Regions from separate parts of the Streptomyces griseus subsp. griseus genome, predicted to be linked through region 2. Evidence: riboswitches for the same ligand, from Rfam matches in the RefSeq annotation. Region 2 holds a riboswitch; the other holds the start of a gene.
What was found. A riboswitch is a leader RNA that binds a small molecule or an ion and turns the genes downstream of it on or off. The one in region 2 is predicted to bind glycine.
Positions count from the first base shown of each region.

Region 1: another riboswitch for glycine. It lies ahead of gcvT (glycine cleavage system aminomethyltransferase GcvT); the one in region 2 lies ahead of gcvP (aminomethyl-transferring glycine dehydrogenase).

Region 1 covers NZ_CP032543.1:5,388,652-5,394,663, forward strand. Annotated here, with positions in the region: gene glyA (serine hydroxymethyltransferase) at 1-132, opposite strand, end outside; gene gcvH (glycine cleavage system protein GcvH) at 152-529, opposite strand; gene gcvT (glycine cleavage system aminomethyltransferase GcvT) at 652-1,767, opposite strand; glycine riboswitch at 1,944-2,041, opposite strand; gene D6270_RS24445 (AAA family ATPase) at 2,241-2,939, shown strand; partial or broken gene D6270_RS24450 (enhanced serine sensitivity protein SseB) at 2,984-3,753, shown strand; gene D6270_RS24455 (enhanced serine sensitivity protein SseB C-terminal domain-containing protein) at 3,958-4,746, shown strand; gene D6270_RS24460 (ABC transporter substrate-binding protein) at 4,980-6,012, shown strand, end outside.
Region 2 covers NZ_CP032543.1:856,005-862,016, forward strand. Annotated here, with positions in the region: gene D6270_RS03945 (hypothetical protein) at 1-349, shown strand, start outside; gene D6270_RS03950 (DUF5999 family protein) at 666-872, shown strand; gene gcvP (aminomethyl-transferring glycine dehydrogenase) at 967-3,852, opposite strand; glycine riboswitch at 4,045-4,142, opposite strand; gene D6270_RS03960 (PRC-barrel domain-containing protein) at 4,298-4,669, shown strand; partial or broken gene D6270_RS03965 (DNA polymerase IV) at 4,591-6,012, opposite strand, start outside.

The DNA.
Region 1 (6,012 bases), 4.5 Mb from region 2:
CATGACCGCGACCGGAGCGAAGTTCTCCGAGGCGATCATTTCGAGGGTGGACTGCTGGCGGTGGAGCTCGGCGTCGACAGCGGCGGCGACGTCCGGGTCCAGCTCGTGGAGGGAGGAGTTCAGAAGCGACATCAGGGGGTCCCTTAAGGTCTCAGTTGCCGGAGAACGCGGTGTACTCGTCGGCGGAGAGCAGGTCGGCCGGCTCCTCCGTGACGCGCACCTTGAACAGCCAGCCGCCCTCGAAGGGAGCGGAGTTCACCAGCGAGGGGTCGTCCACGACGTCCTGGTTGGCCGCCGTCACCTCACCGGTCACCGGCGAGTACAGATCGCTGACCGACTTGGTCGACTCCAGCTCACCGCAGGTCTCGCCCGCGGTCACCGTGTCACCGACCTCCGGAAGCTGGGCGTAGACGACGTCACCGAGCGCGTTGGCCGCGTACTCCGTGATGCCGATCGTGGCCACGCCGTCCTCGACGGCCGACAGCCACTCGTGCTCCTTGCTGTACCGCAGCTGCTGGGGGTTGCTCATGACCTGAATTCTCCTGTACGCGGGGGAGTGCTGATGAACGGTGGTCTTACGGTGTGAGACGGAGGTACGTCACTTCCGTGACGTCCGCACGCCGATGTGAAGGCCCGGTTTCCTCCGGGATATCACTTCTGGCGCTTGTAGAACGGCAGCGCGACGACCTCGTACGGCTCGTGCGTGCCCCGGATGTCCACGCCCACGCCCTCGGTGCCCGGGGCGGCGAAGGCCGCGTCCACGTACGCCATGGCGATCGGCTTGCCCAGGGTGGGGGAGGGGGCGCCGGAGGTGACCTCGCCGATCACCTTGCCGTCCGCGACGACCGCGAAACCGGCGCGCGGGACCCGGCGGCCCTCGGCGATCAGGCCGACCAGCTTGCGCGGCGGGGCGCTCTCGGCGCGCTGGGCGGCGGCCGTCAGCGCCTCGCGGCCCACGAAGTCGCCCTCCTTCTCGAACTTCACGACCCGGCCCAGACCCGCGTCGAACGGGGTCAGCGCCGTCGTCAGCTCGTGCCCGTACAGCGGCATGCCCGCCTCCAGGCGCAGCGTGTCCCGGCAGGAGAGGCCGCAGGGGATCAGCCCGTGCGCCTCGCCGGCCTCGCTCAGCGCCCGCCAGAGCTGCTCGGCGTGCTCGGGGGCGACGAAGAGTTCAAAGCCGTCCTCGCCGGTGTAGCCGGTACGGGCGATGAGCGCGGGGACCCCGGCGACCGTGCCCGGCAGGCCCGCGTAGTACTTCAGCCCGTCCAGATCGGCGTCGGTGACGGCCTTCATGATGGCGGGGGACTCGGGGCCCTGGACCGCGAGCAGCGCGTACGCGTCCCGGTCGTCGCGCACCTCGGCGTCGAAGCCCGCCACCCGGGCGGTCAGCGCGTCCAGCACGATCTGGGCGTTGCCCGCGTTGGCGACGACCATGTACTCGGTCTCGCCCAGGCGGTAGACGATCAGGTCGTCGACGATCCCGCCGTCCTCCTGGACGATCATCGTGTAGCGGGCCCGCCCGTTGCCGACGGTGGCGATGTTCCCCACCAGCGCGTAGCTCAGGAAGGCCGCGGCCTCGGGGCCGGTGACGGTGATCTCGCCCATGTGCGACAGGTCGAAGAGACCGGCCCTGGTGCGTACGGCGTTGTGCTCGTCGCGCTCGCTGGCGTACCGCAGGGGCATGTCCCAGCCCGCGAAGTCGGTCATGGTGGCGCCGAGCGAGCGGTGCAGCGCGTCGAGGGCGGTGAGGCGGGGGGCAGTGCTCATGGGCATGGCTCCAGGGCATGACGACGTCAGGACGAATCCTCCCCATCTGTCATCGGAACCTGAGAGGTTCGCCGATAGCCCCTGTCGGAGATGCCCCGCTGACGGGGCGCCCCTGGTCACAGGGCTCGGCTTGCACCTTGGGTGGAGCCGCCGGGCGGCTCGCTTTTCAGATCTGCCTCATCCACGCGGTACGGGGCCTGAGAGATTCAAGGGAGGATCTTGCTCCTTCGGCGCCCGGCTCACACTGTGGCCGGAACTCTCCCGCGCGGATTCGAACGGCCGGTATGCAGTTGGCCGGGTCATCATCGCACGCCTTGCGGCGGAGTGGGGCGGCCGGTCGGCAACGCTTGTGCGAACAGCGGAGGCGGTTGTGAAGCCTTGCCATTTCTTTACACTTCAGGAGTCAGGGTCTTCGGCCTGCTCAGCACCACAGGCCCTGGACGGTGAGCGGCCCGAAAGCAGGGGGATGGGCGATGGCGTTGCAGCGGCCGGTACCGGCCTGGGAGGCCGAGCGCGGTGCGATGCCCGCACAGCCCGGCGCACCCGTACAGGAGTTGATCGCCGAGCCCGCGCCGGTGGTACGCGACCTGCGCGGGCGCATCGGCCACGCTCCGTACAGCCTCGACTTCACCCCCGGCGACATCGTGGTCGTCTCCGGGCTCCCCGGCGGGGGCAAGTCCACCCTGATCCGGCGGGCCGTGAGCGGCCGCGCCATCGACTCCCAGAACACCCGCGACCTCTGGGCCGCCGCCCTGCCCCGCTTATTCCCCTACGCCCTCTACCGCCCCCTGGTCCGCGCCGCCCACTACCTCGGGCTCTGGGCCGTCCTGCGCTCCGGCGACTCCGTGGTCGTCCATGACTGCGGTACGCAGACCTGGGTACGCCGCTGGCTCGCCCTGCACGCCGCCCGCCGGGGCCGCACACTGAACCTGCTCCTCCTCGACGTGGACCCCGCGACCGCCCGCCAGGGGCAGCACGAGCGCGGCCGGGGCGTCTCCGGATACGCCTTCGCCCGCCACCGGCACGCGGTGGCCCGGCTGATCCGCGACACCGAACGCGGTGCGCTGCCCCCCGGCTGCGCCTCGGCGGTGCTGCTGGACCGGGAGGCCGCGAGCGCGCTCGACCGGATCTCCTTCACCGGCGGGGAGGCCCCGGTCGCCTGCGCCGGTTAGGGTTCTGGCCGAGCGACGAGACGGCGGAGAGAGGCACAGAGGCAGTGGACATTCCGGCACCGGTCCAGGCGCACCCCCAGCACGGGTGGCCCGCCAACGAGCTCGAAGAGGTGCTGACCGCCTCCCTCGGCGCCACCGACGCGGGCGGCCGCCTGGTCGAGGTGCTCGGCCGCAGCTCGGTCTGGGTGCCGCTGCCCAACGGCGGCTCGCCCGCCAGCGCCGACCTCGACCTGCCGATGATGGACATCGACGGCGCCGCGTACGTCCCCGTCTTCAGCTCCGAGGGCCAGTTCCTCAGCTGCGTCGGCAGCCATATGTCCTTCGCCGTGGCGCCCGCCCGCGACTTCGCCCGGGGGCTGCCCCCGCAGGTCGGCATCGCGGTGAATCCGGGGGCGCGGTCGGCATACCGCTGCCCCCGCCCGCCGTCGCCGAGCTCTGCCGGGCCGGGCGCACCGCCCTGGACGGGCCCGCCAGCGGCGGCCGGGTGAAGCTGTACGAGCCGGACTGGCAGCACGACCCCGTCGACTTCCTCACCGCCGTCTCCGCCGAGTTCGAGGCCACCGGCGTGGTCTCCACCGCCCGCCGCGCCCTCGCCAGCATCGAGGGCGGCGACCCCGTCCTCTTCGTCGGCGTCGAGTTCGCCACCTGGGACGGCGCGGGCCAGAGCGCGCCCATGGACGCCCTGGGCCGGGCGCTCGGCCGGGTCGAGGTGCCCTGGCCGGTGAACCTGGTCCTGCTGGACGTGGCCCAGGACCTGGTCGGCGACTGGATGCGGGAGAGGGTACGGCCGTTCTACCGTCGTGAGGGCCACTGAACGTACGGTGCGAAAGCCACCGGCACGTACCGCGCGAAGGCCACCGGACGTACGGCGCGAGGGCCACGGCCCCGCCAGGGAACGGGGCACCGGCCGACCGTGGCGTCAAGTCGGTGTCAGAAGTGGCGCATAAGCTGGTTTGATGGCGAGGCCGCTCCCGTGTGCCCGGGGGCGTCGACGGAACGACGAGGGGCGGGACCCAGGGTGAGTGCGTCAGGCACTGCGGCGGCCGGTCAGGTCGAGCACATGCTGCGCCAGGTCAGCCCCGGGCGTTACGACGCCTACGAGGCGCTGCTCGCGGCCCTCGCCGACGGCCGGGTCTGGATGCTGCTCTGGCACGGCACGGCCGGCTCACCGGACGCGCAGTACGGCTCCATGGAGGTCGAAGGCCTCGGGTACGCCCCGTGCGTCACCTCCGCCCAGGAGCTCTCCGCCAGCGGCTGGAGCCGGGCCCACGAGCTGGTCTCCGGCCGGGATATCGCCCGCGCCCTCTTCCCCGACCGCTGGGGCATCTGGCTCAACCCGCACGCCCCCGGCGGCGGCGTCGGCATCCCCTGGCTGGACCTGCGCCGGATCTCCACCGGCCTGGACCGGCTGCCCGCGGGCCCGCTCCGGCTGACCGAGCCCGCCGTGGAGCTTCCGCAGTTCTACGCCCAGCTCAGCCAGAACGCCCACCGCACCCCGGCCGTCCGCTCGCTGCGCCGCGCCTGGGTGCACCCCGCCGTCGGCGTCCCGTACCTCGCGATCGGCCTCGACCTGTACGACACCGGGCGGGCCTCCGTCGACGCGGTGCGCGCGATGATGCGGCAGTCGGTCGGCGCGGTCCCCGACGGGCTGCCCGTCTCCACCGTCGCCATGTCCGACGAGTACGACCCGGTCGCGATGTGGCTGCGCGCCAACGCCCGCCCGTTCTACGACCGCGAGGCGCACGCCCCGGCGGGACCCCCGCCGGCTGCCCCCGGTTACGGTTATCCGCCCCAGCAGCACCGCTGAGCTGCGGGTCTCTCCGGCGCCGCCGGTCCGTGTGACGGGGCTGGTCCCGCCGAACGCTCCCAGATGTCCGGCTTGTTAACCGGGCCCGGAGGGATGTCCCGGAACTGGACGGTTTGTTAACTGTCCGGGTCTCGACTAGGTCTCACCGCTATCCGGACTGTTCTCTTGCGGTGCACCCCGTCTGTAGTGTGCGGCCATCAAACCTCACCACATGGCGAACCAGGGGTGGACCCATGCGCATATTCAAGTCCCGGGCTGTCCGGGCGATCACGACAGCGGTCGCTGTCGGTCTGATCGCCACGGGCTGTTCCAGCGAGCGGGACGAGGGCGGCTCCAAGGGGGGCGACAAGGACACCTTCGTCTTCGCCGGATCCGGTGACCCCGGCTCCCTCGACCCGGCCCTCGCGAGCGACGGCGAGACGTTCCGCGTCACCCGTCAGGCCTTCGAGGCCCTGCTGGAGCACGAGCCCGGCGGCAGCAAGCTGGTCGGCGGCCTCGCCGAGAAGTGGGACAGCGACGCGGCCGGCAAGGTCTGGACGTTCAACCTGCGCCAGGGCGTGAAGTTCCACGACGGCGAGGCGTTCAACGCCGCCGCGGTCTGCGCGAACTACGACTACTGGTTCAACTGGAAGGGCACGTACCAGTCCAGCGCGGTCTCCTACTACTGGCAGACCATCATGGGCGGGTTCGCGAAGAACGAGGACGCCGAGACGCCCAAGGCGAACTACAAGTCCTGCACCGCCAAGGACGAGAACACGGCCGTCATCGAGGTGAACGAGCCCTCGGCGAACCTGCCGGGCGGATTCTCCCTCCAGGCGCTCGCGATCCACTCGCCGAAGGCGCTCAAGGAGTACGCGAAGCAGAACGCGACCGCCAAGGGTGACGCGATCACGTACCCCAAGTACAGCCAGGAGGCCGGCACGGTCGCCGGCACCGGCCCGTACAAGATCGTGAAGTGGAACAAGGGGAACAAGGAAGTCTCCCTGGAGCGCTTCGACGACTACTGGGGCGACAAGGCCAAGGTGAAGAACCTGGTCTTCCGCACCATCTCCACCGAGGAGACCCGCCGCCAGGCGCTCCAGGCGGGTGACATCGACGGCTACGACCTGGTCGCCCCCGCCGATGTGACGACGCTGGAGAAGCAGGGCTTCGAGGTCCCGACCCGTGACGTCTTCAACATCTTCTACGTCGGTATGAGCCAGTCGGCCAACCCGGCGCTGAAGAAGCCCGAGGTCCGTCAGGCGATCACGCACGCCATCGACCGCG
Region 2 (6,012 bases):
GATCGCCGCCGCGGACACCATGCTCACGCCGGACGGCTGGAGCTTCTCGCACTTCTTCGAGGGCCCTTATCTCGCCTCGACGGAGCTCGCGGTCCGCCAGGCGGAGGCCTCGCCGACGGCGTACCAGGCGAGACTTCTCTCCATCCCGGAGCTGTACATGCTCACCCTCTGGCTGCACGACGACACGGAGGACGACGCGGCCGGCGGTGTGCTGGCCCCGGCCGACGTCCTGGTGCCCCTGGCACCGGCGCCGCCGGGCATCGCGGCCCACCGGCCGCACCGGGTCGCCGATCTGCTGCCCGTCATGACCCTGCGGGTGGCGCCGGGCCCGCTGCTCAGCTCCGCCTGACCGACGGCCGAGGGGTGACCGGCCCCCGTGGTGACCCGAACGCCCCTTGGCGGGACGGGTCACTGCGGGGGCTCCCTCTTACCCACTCGGACTAGCCCGGTCCGGCCACCCCGAACCACCCGAAGTGACAGTGCAGTTGCGGTGAACCGTCCGCGCGGGTGATGCGTCAAGAGAGGAGTAACGGAGCTGCGGCGAAATCCCTGCGGAATCACCCTCGTAGGGCAACACTGGGACCGGACCGACTGATACGGGGGCGGCCGTGAACCTCTCATCAAGCCGCAGGACACTCGACTCGACGCAGCGAAAGAACGCATCCATGTGCCAGCACCAGCCACCCTGCCCCACCGCCGACTCCCCCGACCGGGAGGCGGCCCGTCTGACGGCACACCACCCGGAACAGGGCTGGAGCCTTCTGTGCAACGGCGTCCTGCTCTTCGAGGACACCGGCGAGCTGCTGCCGGACGGGCAGATCATCGCCCCGCACCGGCTGTTGGCGGCGGGCCGCGTGGTGAAAGCCGCCTGAGGGCGGACGGAGGAACACGCTGTACGGAGAAGGGGCCGGCCCGGGGAGATCCCCGTACCGGCCCCGACGCATGTCAGACGTCAGCCCGCAGGCGTCAGTTGTCGTACTCCTCCAGCGGCGGGCAGGAGCAGACCAGGTTGCGGTCGCCGAAGGCGCCGTCGATACGGCGGACCGGCGGCCAGTACTTGTCGGCGGCGGACACCCCGGCCGGGAAGACGGCCTCCTCGCGGCTGTAGCCGTGGTCCCAGCCGCCGCCGAGCGCGGCGGCGGTGTGCGGGGCGTTGGCCAGCGGGTTGTCGTCCGCGCTCCACTCGCCGGAGGCGACCTTCTCGATCTCGGCCCGGATCGCGATCATGGTGTCGCAGAACCGGTCGAGTTCGGCGAGGTCCTCGCTCTCGGTCGGCTCGATCATCAGCGTGCCGGCCACCGGGAACGACATGGTCGGCGAGTGGAAGCCGTAGTCGATCAGGCGCTTGGCGACGTCGTCGATGGAGACGCCGGTCGCCTTGGAGATCGGCCGCAGGTCGACGATGCACTCGTGCGCGACCAGTCCGGCCGGGCCGTTGTACAGGATCGGGAAGTGCGGCTCCAGGCGCTTGGCGATGTAGTTGGCGGCCAGCACGGCGACCTGCGTGGCGCGCTTGAGCCCCTCGCCGCCCATCAGCCGGACGTACGCCCACGAGATCGGCAGGATGCCCGCCGAGCCCCACGGGGCGGCCGAGATCGGTCCCACACCGGTCTCCGGGCCCGCGGCGGGCTGGAGCGGGTGGTTGGGGAGGTACGGGGCGAGGTGGGCGCGGACGCCGACCGGGCCGACGCCGGGGCCGCCGCCGCCGTGCGGGATGCAGAACGTCTTGTGCAGGTTCAGGTGGGAGACGTCGCCGCCGAACTTGCCGGGCTTGGCGAGCCCGACCAGCGCGTTGAGGTTGGCGCCGTCGACGTAGACCTGGCCGCCCGCGTCGTGCACCTCGCCGCAGATGTCGGCGACGTGCTCCTCGAAGACCCCGTGCGTGGACGGGTAGGTGATCATCAGCACGGCCAGCTCGTCGCGGTGCTGTTCGATCTTGGCCCGCAGATCCGCGATGTCGACCTCGCCGTCGTCGGCGGTCTTCACCACGACGACCTTCATGCCCGCCATGACCGCGCTCGCGGCGTTGGTGCCGTGCGCCGAGGAGGGGATCAGGCAGACGGTGCGCTGGTCGTCGCCGTTGGCCCGGTGGTACGCCCGGACGGCCAGCAGACCGGCGAACTCGCCCTGGGAGCCGGCGTTCGGCTGGATGGAGACGGCGTCGTAACCCGTGACCTCGGCCAGGCGCTCCTCCAGCTCGCGGATGAGCGTGAGGAAGCCCTGCGCCTGCTCGGCCGGGGCGAAGGGGTGCAGCGCGCCGAACTCGGGCCAGGTGATGGACTCCATCTCGGCGGTCGCGTTCAGCTTCATGGTGCAGGAGCCGAGCGGGATCATGCCGCGGTCCAGCGCGTAGTCGCGGTCGGCGAGCTTGCGCAGGTAGCGCAGCATCGCCGTCTCGGAGCGGTGCTGGTGGAAGACCGGGTGGGTCAGGATGCCGTCGGAGCGCAGCAGCGCCTCGGGCAGCGCGTCGGCGGCCGTGCCGTCCAGCGCCTCGATGTCGGCGTCGGCGCCGAAGGCGGCCCAGACGGCGGAGAGCTGGGACCGGTTAGTGGTCTCGTCGCAGGCGATGGAGACCTGGTCGGCGTCGACACGGCGGAGGTTGACCCCGCGCTCGCGCGCCTCCGCGACGATCTCCGCGGCCTTGCCGGGCACCCGGACGGTCAGGGTGTCGAAGAAGTCGCCGTGCACGACGTCCGCGCCGGCGGCGCGCAGGCCCTCGGCGAGGATCGCGGCGTAGCGGTGGGTGCGGCGGGCGATCGTGCGCAGTCCGTCGGGGCCGTGGTAGACGGCGTACATCCCGGCCATGACGGCGAGCAGGACCTGTGCCGTACAGATGTTGCTGGTGGCCTTCTCGCGGCGAATGTGCTGCTCGCGGGTCTGCAGGGCCAGGCGGTAGGCCTTGTTGCCGTCGGCGTCCACGGAGACACCGACGAGGCGGCCGGGCAGGGAGCGGGCGAACTTCTCGCGTACGGCCATGAAGCCGGCGTGCGGGCCGCCGAAGCCCATGGGCACGCCGAAGCGCTGGGTGGTGCCCACCGCGATGTCGGCACCGAGCTCTCCGGGCGAGGTGAGCAGGGTGAGGGCCAGCAGGTCGGCGGCGACGGTGACGATCGCGCCCAGCTCGTGGGCCTGCTGGATGACGGGCTCGATGGCGCGGACAGCACCGGAGGCGCCCGGGTACTGGAGCAGGACGCCGAAGACGCCGCGCTCGGCGATCTCGGCGGGGATGCCGTCACTGAGGTCCGCGACGACGACCTCGACACCGGTCGGCTCGGCGCGGGTCTGGATCACGGCGATGGTCTGGGGCAGGGTGTCGGCGTCGATCAGGAAGACGCCGTTCTTGACCTTGCCGACGCGCCGGGCGAGCGCCATGGCCTCGGCGGCCGCGGTGCCCTCGTCGAGGAGGGAGGCGCCGGAGGTGGGCAGGCCGGTCAGGTCGGCGACCATGGTCTGGAAGTTGAGCAGGGCCTCCAGGCGCCCCTGGGAGATCTCCGGCTGGTACGGCGTGTAGGCCGTGTACCACGCGGGGTTCTCCATGACGTTGCGCAGGATGACGGGCGGCGTGAAGGTGCCGTAGTAGCCGAGGCCGATCATCGGGGCGAGCACCTTGTTGCGGTCGGCCAGCGACCGCAGCTCGGCCAGCACCTCTGCCTCGGTGCGGGCCGAGGGAAGGTTCAGGGCCTCCGCACTCTTGATCACGTCGGGCACCGCGGCGGCGGTCAGCTCGTCGAGGGAGCCGTAGCCGACCTGGGCGAGCATCTTCGCCTGGGCCTCGGCGTCGGGCCCTATGTGGCGCTGCTCGAACGGAATGCCCTGCTCCAGCTGGGAGAGCGGAGTGCGACGGGGGGTCATGGTGGAGGCCTCCTGGTCTGTCACGACCTGCGAGGGGCACCACGGCGCGGGTGCCCGAACGGCCTCCCCCTCTGTCATCTCAACCTGAGAGCTTCACCGGCCCGCCCGGGGGCGCACCGGCTTTCACCGTCGGTGAGGGTCGAGCCCGCCCCGGCATACGCCGCACGAACCCGCCCTGCTTTCCAGAGTGACCTCGTCCGTGCGGTACGGGGGCCTGAGAGATTCCGGGGAGGATTTGCTCCTTCGGCGCCTCCGGATTCTGCACCGGAGGACTCTCCCGCACGGGGTCAGCAGCCATCTGCCAGCCTACCAGCGGCCATCCCCGGGGAGCCCTCGAGTGGCCGACGCCACCGTTCTGCACTTGTCTGGTGCTGGTGGAGCGACAGGGGATCACCTCGCGGTGACACGGGACCCCCTTGAGCCAGTGCGACCAGTGGGAGGCACCGTGCAGACCGACATCGACCCGCGCCGCCTGATCGGCCGCAAGGCGTTCGATCGCAAGGGCGCCAAGATCGGAACGGTGGACGAGGTCTATCTCGACGACGCGACCGGTGTGCCCGAGTGGGCGGCCGTCCGCACGGGTCTGTTCAGCAGGGACGCGTTCGTCCCGCTGGAACCCAGCGAATTCGTCGAGGACGAGCTGCGGATCCCGTTCGACCGCGCGCTGATCAAGGGCGCCCCGGACTTCGGCGTCGGCCGTCACCTCTCCCCCGAACAGGAGCTGCAGCTCTACCGCCACTACGGCCTGGACTCCCCGCCGGCGGCCGGGACCGGCCCCGATCGCGACTTCGGCAGGCTGGCCGGCCAGGAGGAGTAGTCGACCGGGTCGCGGACCAGCGGCATCGGGTCGGCCGGGCTGAGCTCGGGGTCGTCGATGCGGAACGTGACGACGCGGCCGACCGGCCCGCCGGGCTCCTCGAACCGGACCGTCACCCGGCCCACCCCGCTCCCCTGCACCCAGCCGTGTCCGTGCACCGCGTGGCGTACGTCGTGTCCGGCGGGCCAGCGCCGGGCGGCGAGCTGCTCGGCGCTCTCCCGCTCGGGCTCCTCCTCCACCGGTCCGGCCTCGTCCACGGCCGGCCTATCGGCCTCCTCCTCCGCCCGCGCCGCCAGCTCCCGGGCATCCGCCGCCTGCGCGAACAGGTCCTCCTGGGTGTAGTCCGCGAGCCCCGTGACACCCACACCCAGCAGCCGTACGCCCCCGGTGGTGTCGACGGCCTCCAGGAGCCTCGCGGCCGCCTCACGGACCACCGTGGGGTCGTCCGTGGGCCTCTGAGCGTCTCGGAGCGGGTCAGGGTGGAGAAGTCGTAGCGGCGCACCTTGAGCACCACCGTGCGCCCCGACCGGTCGGCGGACCGCAGCCGCTCCACGCACCGCACGGCCAGTCGCTCCACCTCCGCGCGCACCCGCACCCGGTCGTGCAGGTCCACATCGAAGGTGTCCTCCACCGATACGGACTTGGCGTCCCGCTCCGCGACCACCGGCCGGTCGTCGAGCCCCAGCGCCATCCGGTAGAGACCGTGACCGTGGGCCTTGCCGACCAGCCGTACGAGCTCGGCCTCGCCCGCCTCGGCGAGGTCGTGGACGGTGGTCATACCGGCGCGTCTCAGATGGTCCCCGGTGGCGGGTCCGACGCCCGGCAGGGTCCGTACGGACATGGGGGCCAGCAGCTCCCGCTCGGTGCCCGGCACTATCAGCGCCAGGCCGTCCGGCTTGGCCTGCTCGGAGGCGATCTTGGCGAGCATCTTCGAACCGGCGAGACCGACCGATCCGCTGAGCCCGGTCACTTCCCGGATGGCCCTACGCAGCCGCTCCCCCGTCCTGCGGGCCGACACCGTGTCGTCCGCGACCCCGCCCGCCTCCAGGTCGACGAAGGCCTCGTCCAGGCTCAGCGGCTCCACCAGCGGCGAGAGCCGCCCGAGCAGCTCCATCACCTGCTCGCTCACCGCCCGGTACAGCGAGAAGCGCGGCACCAGATAGGCGGCGTTCGGCGCGAGCCGCCGGGCCTGAGCCGTCGGCATCGCGGAGTGGACGCCCAGGAGGCGTGCTTCGTACGAGGCGGTGGCGACGACCCCGCGAGGGCCGAGGCCCCCCACCACGACCGCCTTTCCGCGCAGGCTGGGCTTGGCTGCCTGCTCCGCCGAGGCGTAGAAGGCGTCC